2 regions of the Brevibacillus sp. FIR094 genome follow, and region 2 is predicted to be linked to the other one. Evidence: riboswitches for the same ligand, from Rfam matches in the RefSeq annotation. Region 2 holds a riboswitch; the other holds the start of a gene.
What was found. A riboswitch is a leader RNA that binds a small molecule or an ion and turns the genes downstream of it on or off. The one in region 2 is predicted to bind S-adenosylmethionine.
Positions count from the first base shown of each region.

Region 1 (4,429 bases), on a different contig from region 2:
TCGCACAAAATAAACACAAGAATCGAAACCGATTATTTATGGCTGGATCACTTGCTGCTTGCTTCGCGGTAACTGCTGTAGGCATGCACCAGCAAGGTTGGTTTCCACAGATGCCGAGTGGAAAAAATTTAGCGAGTGCGGTCTCAACGACTGCAACCGATAAAAAAAATACAGAGGCTAAGCAGAACAGCGTAAAGGTGTCGCCGGAAGAGGCTATTTTACCTTTGAAAAAGGCGATCACAGCCATAAGCAAGACAACAATAAGAGTGGATAGCACGAGCCATGGGATCAGTGACATAACCTTACTGGAAGGTAACAATGCACGTGCCAGTGTCGCTTATGATATCCAGACTGGACAAATTGAGAGCTTTATAATCAATGGAGAAAGGCCAGATCCTTACCCAGAGAATTGGGACGAGACGTCCGTAAAAATGCCATCAGCCAAAACTGCCGAGAGTGTAGCGAACGCATTTCTCCAAAGTTTCTTGGGGGAAGAGAGCAAGTCCTATCAGTATCTAGGTACTGATACCTATTTGAATGAGTTTTGGGAAGAAAGCATCTGGCTGAGCGTGAGCTATCAACGAATGGAAAATGGCAAGCCCGTTCCGTACGACATCCTATCTGTACGAATCAATTCGAAAGAGCAAGTCTCGTTTTTCGGGCGATTGAACAAGAGCGAACAAGCTTTTTTCACCAAGCTGACAGCTGCCATGCCCGATTTGAATCCGTCGCTTCTTCTTTTTGATAAAGAGAAGAACCGCGATGGCATGTCATTAGCGGTCGGAAACGTGAATAAGGAGGGGCATCAGGCTTCCCTTCGTATCGTCGGCAATGGCCAAGCCTTGGAATCCTATTCAATCGAGGAGAAGGATAAAAAGGATGAGTCGAGCTGGAAGCAAGCAAAAGGAGCAAAAGCTGTGGAGCAAGAGCGACAGTTCCTGAACAATCTGCTTGGGGCTGATAGCGAGAACTATCGTTTAGAGGATGAGAGCAAGCCAGGTGTGTACCAGCGTTATCATAACGGACTGCCAGTGCTATCGGATGAGATACACATGACAACAGATGAATCTGGTCTCCTTCGCTTTTTCAGGAAGGAGCCTGAGACATTCGACCCTTCGCAGTACCCAGATGTGTCTACCGCGGTTTCTGAAGAGGTCGCCATCCAAGAGCTGAGTGAGCATATGAAGCTTCGATACGTGCAGAATCTTGATGCCAGATCAGATGAAAGAGTAGAAAAAGGCAGGCCTGTCCTGGAGTACACGCCAGGGGTTTCGTTCATGCAAAAGGGACGAGAGGATGGCATGGAGTGGCACATTGACGCGACAAGCGGCAAGATTGCCTATGGAACTGGAGATAACGGCCTTGCATTCGATCAGTTGGATACGAAGGAAGCACATGCGTTTCAATCCCCGAAGGAATACGTCAAGGTTCGCAGCAAGGAGGAGGCAAAAGCACTGTTGCAAGCCGAATTTGGCATACAGGTAGATGACTCGACCTACGGAGAGAATAAGATTGATCGCAATGGCCGCAAGGAATATGTCTGGAATGATAAAAATGACAAGTATATCGGCGTAGAAGTCATTGGAGAAACAGGCAGTGTCGTCGGGCTGGGAACACCGCGTTCTAATACGGCAGTGACAGTTAATCGTAAACAGGCGGAAGAGGCTGCACTCGCCTTCCTGCATAAATACGTCGATCCCGGCGTAACAGAAGTACAATTGGCGCAAGTCATACAGCCAGGTGGAGCCAATCCGGTGTCATCCGGCGAATGGGAATTCCGATATTTTATGAGCAAAGACGGGATTCCTGTCCTGGACGATGATAATCCGGATGCGGCTTATTCAGTGACGATTGACCCGTCCACGGGCAAAGTGACGAAGTTTCATAACTTCCGTGAGACGCACGATTTGGTTGAACTGCCCGTATCTGACAATATCGTCTCCAAAGACAAGGCAGTCCAAGAATTTTTACGCGTCATGCCTTTGAAGTTGGTCTACTTGATGAAAGATGTAGATAGGAAGACATTACGCCAACCAAAACTGGCGTATGTGCCATGGAGCAACGAAGAGTTGGCAAATAAAACGGTTACCATCGATGCAGTAACAGGCAAGATCATCGTCGACTAAAACGAAAAAAAGGCTATCCCGCAGCCATTCCTGATGGCTTTTGGGATAGCCTTTTTTAAGCGCTTATCTAACAGTCGTCACACGAGCACCCAATAATTACCAACAGGATAAACAGCACGAGCACGATTGCGAAGCAGTCACCGAAGAATCCGTTTCCGCAGAATGATGTACTCATCTTTGTTTCCCCTCCTTTCCGTTATACTCCAGTCTATACACGAATGCCGTTATTGGACTGGGCGGATGCCCAGCTTAGGCAAAAATGGGCGCGTAAGAGGAGAGGCTCAGTAAAAAATAGACAATTCACAATTGACGGGAAGACAAAGGGGGTGTTAAGATACTTGCAAACATTCAAGACATTTCGCAAAACAACTAAATGACAAGTGTACGACTCTTATCCAGAGAGGCAGAGGGACTGGCCTGATGAAGCCTCGGCAACCGGTAAAAATCCGGTGCCAATTCCAGCAAAGCTACGTGCTTTGAAAGATAAGAGGATGTCTCAGGCGTTTTCGTATCTGCTGACAAATCCTCTTCTTTCAAAGAAGAGGATTTTTTTATTTACCCAATTACGGAGAATAAGCCGATGCAAGGTAGAAAAGGGGCACGTCAATGAAACCAACTTTTCGCGAACAACTTTCCCGGAAAATTCTGATTCTGGACGGTGCAATGGGCACCATGCTTCAACAGGCAAACCTGACTGCTGATGATTTCGGCGGTGAAGCCTATGATGGCTGTAATGAACTCCTGAACTTGACCAGACCAGATGTGATCCGTTCCATTCACGAGAAATATTTAGAGGCGGGCGCAGACATCGTTGAGACAAATACGTTTGGTGCTGCTTCCATCGTTTTGGCTGAGTACGATGTGCCAGAGAAAGACCTTGAGATTAATATAGCGGCAGCCCGCTTGGCCAGAGAAGCGGTGGATGCCTATTCTACAGCGGAGTGGCCGCGTTTTGTAGCAGGTGCAATGGGACCTACGACCAAAACCCTTTCGTTGACAGGCGGTGTCACGTTCGAGGAACTGGTCGAGGCGTATTATCGTCAGGCAAAAGGTCTGATTCTTGGTGGCTCCGATGTTCTTCTTTTGGAAACCTCGCAAGACACGTTAAACGTCAAGGCTGGCGGAATCGGGATTCGCAAAGCTTTTGAAGAGCTTGGACAGGAGCTCCCGGTGATGCTGTCAGGTACGATCGAGCCGATGGGCACAACGCTGGCGGGCCAAAACATCGAGGCGTTTTACATCTCCTTGGAGCATATACAGCCAGTCTCCATTGGTCTGAACTGTGCGACAGGACCAGAGTTCATGCGTGATCATCTGCGGACACTGTCAGGAATTGCCCAATGTGCGGTTAGCTGTTATCCGAACGCAGGCTTGCCAGACGAGAACGGCCATTACCATGAAACGCCACAGGGACTTGCCTCGAAAATGCTGGCGTTCGCTGAACAAGGCTGGATAAACGTCGCTGGCGGTTGCTGCGGAACAACGCCTGACCATATTCACGCAATGGCAGAAGCATTGAAAAACTGCAAACCGCGCAGTGCAGCTGTAGAACCGCTGAGCGCAGTCTCCGGGATCGAGGTCGTTTACGTCGAAGATGACAATCGCCCCCTGCTAGTAGGGGAGAGGACCAATGTTATCGGTTCTAAAAAATTCCGTGAAATGATTGCAGCTGGTCACTATGAAGAAGCATCTGATATTGCCCGAGCACAAGTGAAGCGAGGCGCACATGTCATCGATATATGCTTGGCTGACCCCGACCGTGATGAATACGAAGATATGGAAAAATTCCTACAGTTTATCGTGAAAAAAGTAAAAGCGCCCCTCATGATCGACTCGACAGATGCCAAGGTCATGGAGCTGGGACTTCGCTATTCGCAAGGGAAGGCCATTCTCAACTCGATTAACTTGGAAGACGGCTTGGAGCGATTTGAGGAAGTGGTTCCACTTATTCACAAGTTCGGTGCCTCCATTGTCGTTGGAACGATTGAGGAAGCGGGTATGGCTATCACTCGCGAAAAGAAGCTGGAGGTCGCGCAACGCTCGTACGACATTCTTGTCAACCAGTATGGCATAAAGCCACAGGATATTATTTTCGATCCACTCGTCTTTCCAGTAGGGACAGGGGATGAACAATACATCGGCTCTGCAAAGGAAACCGTAGAAGGAATTCGTTTGATCAAACAAGCAATGCCTGCTTGCAAGACGATCCTGGGTGTCAGTAACGTTTCCTTCGGCTTACCTCCTGCTGGTCGGGAAGTGCTGAATGCGGTCTTCTTGTACCACACCACTCTCGCAGGGCTTGA
Region 1 covers NZ_JBEAES010000015.1:17,301-21,729, reverse strand. Annotated here, with positions in the region: gene ACQ5DJ_RS15105 (YcdB/YcdC domain-containing protein) at 1-2,126, shown strand, start outside; gene ACQ5DJ_RS15100 (YjcZ family sporulation protein) at 2,194-2,301, opposite strand; SAM riboswitch class I at 2,515-2,616, shown strand; gene metH (methionine synthase) at 2,733-4,429, shown strand, end outside.
Region 1: linked by a shared signal. The riboswitch ahead of metH (methionine synthase) and the one ahead of ACQ5DJ_RS06995 (BMP family lipoprotein) in region 2 are both predicted to bind S-adenosylmethionine.

Region 2 (4,429 bases):
GCCTATTTGGATTGGAAGCTGGTCGTAACAGCGGGAATTGCCCAAATCATCGTTACGATTGTCGGGTTTTATACGGGAACCTACGAGATTTTCGATGGTGATTTTTCAGAGCTCAATTTGCTTATGCGTATTGTCACGATTCTCATGATGATGGGAGCCGTTACGTATCTGTGTCTCGCCGGACAAGCCTCCTTGCGAAAAGCTCATGATGCAAGGCAGGAAGCGGAAGAGAAGGAGCGCCGTCTGGGAGAAATGCTTTTGAACATCCAGCAAATGACGGAGCAGCTGGATCTTACAAGCGATCATGTGCATGAGCATGCGGAAGGTACGAAGCGCAATACAGATGAAATGATGGTTGCCTTTAAGGAAGTCGCCACAGGTATGGAGTCGCAGGCGAATTCTACGGTGAAGATCGAAGAAGAGGTTCAATCCATCGACCAGGAAATCGAGGCAGTCACAACACAGACCAACGCAATGAAAACGGAATCGCAACAAAACAACCGTCGTCTGACAGAAAGCGTTCAGATGATGAATGAGCTGTCCTCGCAGATGGAGCAAATTGTGCAGGCAGTCAATGTAGCCGCCTCTACGATTCACCAGCTCAATCGGCAGGCGAATCGCGTAGAGGAAATTGTCGGCGCTATTAATCAGATCGCGACACAAACGAATCTCTTGGCACTGAATGCGGCGATTGAATCGGCGCGTGCAGGCGAGCATGGACGGGGATTTGCTGTTGTAGCGGATGAGGTACGCAAGCTGGCAGAACAAAGCGCGACAGCTACGCAAGAAATTACCGACATTCTGAAATCTCTCCACCAGGAAAGTGAGAATGCGGTGCAGCATATGAGCAATGGGGAAACGTCTGTTGCAAAAGGCCAAGAGCTGGCCGTGAAAACAGTGGCCTCTATCGAAGCAGTACGTGCCGGGATGATGGCCTTCCTGCAAGCAGCTGATCAAGTAAGCTCCAGCATGGACCGGGTAAAAGTGCGTTCCGGAGAAGTTGCTATCGAGATGTCGACCATTACAGCTGTAACCGAGGAATCGGTAGCCAACTTAGAAGAGCTGTTTGCGACAGCAGAAAACCAGCATCAAAAAGTGCGAGAGATTACGGAAGAGCTGGGCGAGCTGAATACGTTGTCTCATCGTCTCCAGCAAACCTTTCACGTCAATTAGAGGTTGTTTAAAAAGTCGTCTTTTGATCACGACGTAGTTCTGAAAGCTTATTCGGCATCGAAATCGACGTTCACCTTCGAAGTCCGGTGCTCATGTAGGTCCCCTACACTCCGCTCCTCCTTCTTCAGGTTCTCGCCAATTTCTCGGTGCTGAAAAGACGACTTTTTAAACTTTTATTCACTTTTAGAAGTGTTTGGAATTGAGAAAAAAGAATTGCATTTTTGAACCGTTCTGCTAGAATGAATTCCATTGTAACTAAATATATTCACCTACCTTATCAAGAGCGGCGGAGGGACTGGCCCGATGATGCCCGGCAACCACTGATCATGTCTATGCATGAACAGAAAGGTGCCAATTCCTGCAAAACCTGTACGATGTACGATGGTTTTGACAGATGAGGAAGAGAACGGCTACGTACGCAAACTCTTCCTCCGGGAAGAGTTTTTTTGTTGTATTTGTAAATAGAAGGAGGTAATAAACGAACGATAAATTAATTTTATATAATAATATTCGTAAATAGTATTGAAAAAATGGGTAAAAAGCCGTACATTACCTAATAGGATAAAGAAAAACGTAAAGTTCGGATAGGGAGAGATACATCATGAAGAAGTTATTGCTGGCATTAACGACATTCGCAGTATTGGCAACAGGGTGCTCGACTGGCACAAGCGCACCTGCAGATCAGCCAGGAGGACAAGCAGCAGGACAAGAGGGCGGGGACAAAAAGCGAATTGCCTTGATTTTGCCTGAGAAAATCGGTGTGAATCCGTTCTTCCAACAAATGGATGAGGGTGCAAAGAAAGCCGCACAAGAGCTTGGAGCAGAAGTGAAAACGATTGAATCTACGGACCATGGAGCGATTGAAGAGAATCTGCGCGTGGCTGTTGCAGAAAATTATGATTTGATCATCACTTCTTCCTTTACATCAGAGGATGCATTGAAAAAAGTAGCAACCGAAAATCCTGACCGTAATTTTGCGATTATTGATACCGTAGTGGATTTGCCAAACGTACGCAGTGTTACCTTCCACGAGCAGGAAGCGGCTTACCTGGTGGGAGCAGCAGCAGGTCTGGCAACGAAAACGAACAAAGTAGGTATGGTTGTCGCTCTTGATATTCCGCAGTTGAAAAAATGGACAGTTGGCTTCGAAGAGGGCTTGAAAGCGACGAATCCAAAAGCAGAACTGATGGTCAACTATGTAGGAAGCTTCACTGACCCGGCAAAAGCGAAGGAATTGGCTTTGCTCCAGGCTTCCAAAGGCGCTGACTTCATTAACGGTGCAGCAGCAGTAGGCGACCTCGGCGTTTTCGAAGCAGCGAAGGAAAAAGGCTTCTTCACAGCAGGTCAGGACGTTGACCGTACAACGATTGATCCAGAGCATATCGTTCTGTCCCAATTGAAAGGGACCGACGCGGCAGCTTATGAAACCGTGAAGAGCTTTGTAGAAGGAACGTTCAAACCAGGTGTTGTTGCGTACGGCTTGAAAGAAAAAGGTGTTGGCGTAACCTATGTCACGCACGAAAGCAAAACGCCTCTGAACGCTTTTATTGGACAAGAAGTGGTGGATAAAGTGAAAGCGATCAGCGATGAAATTGTAGCTGGCACTCGCAAAGTACCAGATAAATTCTAAACACGCACGTAAAAAAGCTTGTGCACAGTGATGGATGTGACCGACTACGGCTGTGTAGTCGGTCTTCCATTTTCAAAAAAGGACGTACAGAAATGAGGGAGTGGGAATGACCGATCGCTTGGAAATGAGGGCCATGACCAAGAAGTACGGAGATTTTACCGCCAACGACAAGGTGTCGTTCTCACTGGCAGCAGGAGAAGTCCACGCGATTGTCGGGGAAAACGGAGCGGGCAAAACGACATTGATGCGGATGTTGTACGGGATGGAGCAGCCGACGTCGGGAGAGATCGTGTTAAACGGCAAGCCAGTTGTTTTTCGCGGCCCAGAGGACGCGATTCGAAATGGAATCGGGATGGTTCACCAGCACTTTATGCTCTTCGGAGAATTCAGTGTGACTGAAAATATCGTGATCGGCTACGAGCCGAAGCAAGCGGGTTTTTTCAAAAGAAATGACGCGGAGGACAAGGTGCGTGCACTTAGTGAGCAGTATCGCATTCCGATTCATCCGCAGGCCAAGGTAGCGAATTGTTCGATTGGGGAACAGCAACGGGTCGAAATTCTTAAGGTTCTGTATCAGGGAGCGGATATTATCGTGCTGGACGAGCCGACCGCTGTCCTTACCCCGCTGGAGGTACGCGACCTGCTACAAACGATTCGAAACCTGGCGGAGAGCGGCAAGAGCGTCATTTTGATTACACATAAGTTGCAGGAAGTCATGGAGGTAGCCGATCGTATTACGGTACTGCGCGGAGGCAAGGTGACCGGAACAGTTTCTCGTACAGAAACCAATGCGGACGATTTAGCCAGACTGATGGTCGGACGTGAATTGCAGGAGCTAGCTGAGCGAGTTCCTCTGGATAAAGGCCCCTTGTTGCAGGTGGAGAATCTCACGGTTCGAGAAAAGCAGACACTGCTCGATCAAGTCAGCTTTACCGTGCATCACGGGGAAATCGTAGGAATTGCAGGTGTTTCCGGGAATGGTCAATCTGAGCTGCTGCAAGCGATCAGTGGTTTGCGAGCGGCACAGGAGGGCACGGTGCAGTTAGGCGGCAAGGACGTGACGAACAAATCAGTAGCCACCATTCGGGATGCCGGCTTGGCGCATATTCCGGAGGATCGCTACCTGTGGGGAGCGGCCAAACTCTCAAGCGTTGAGGAAAATGCGTTGATGGGCTATCAGCGAAAGCCTGCTTACAACCGCCGCGGCGTTGTTTTGCGGGAGAAATTCCGCCAGGTCGTAAAAGGCTGGGTTGAGCAGTTTGCCATCAAGACAGGCTCCCGACAATTGCAGGAGCTGGCAGGGAATCTGTCAGGTGGAAATTTGCAAAAGCTGATCGTAGCAAGGGAGCTGGGACATGAAACCCCGTTTTTGATTGCGGCTGAGCCTACGCGAGGGGTGGATATCGGTGCCATGGAGTACATCCATCAGGCGCTAATCGAAAAGCGCAATCAGGGAGATGGGATCTTGCTCGTCTCCTCCGAGTTGTCCGAAATTCTCGCCTTGTCTGACAGGGTTTTGGTCATGTATAAAGGGCGAATTGCTGGAGAGCTTTCACGCCTAGAAGCAACCGAAGAAAAAATCAGCGTGATCATGGCGGGGGGAAGCATTCATGGCAGCAATCAAAG
Region 2 covers NZ_JBEAES010000006.1:189,447-193,875, reverse strand. Annotated here, with positions in the region: gene ACQ5DJ_RS07000 (methyl-accepting chemotaxis protein) at 1-1,173, shown strand, start outside; SAM riboswitch class I at 1,445-1,574, shown strand; gene ACQ5DJ_RS06995 (BMP family lipoprotein) at 1,775-2,803, shown strand; gene ACQ5DJ_RS06990 (ABC transporter ATP-binding protein) at 2,910-4,429, shown strand, end outside; gene ACQ5DJ_RS06985 (ABC transporter permease) at 4,414-4,429, shown strand, end outside.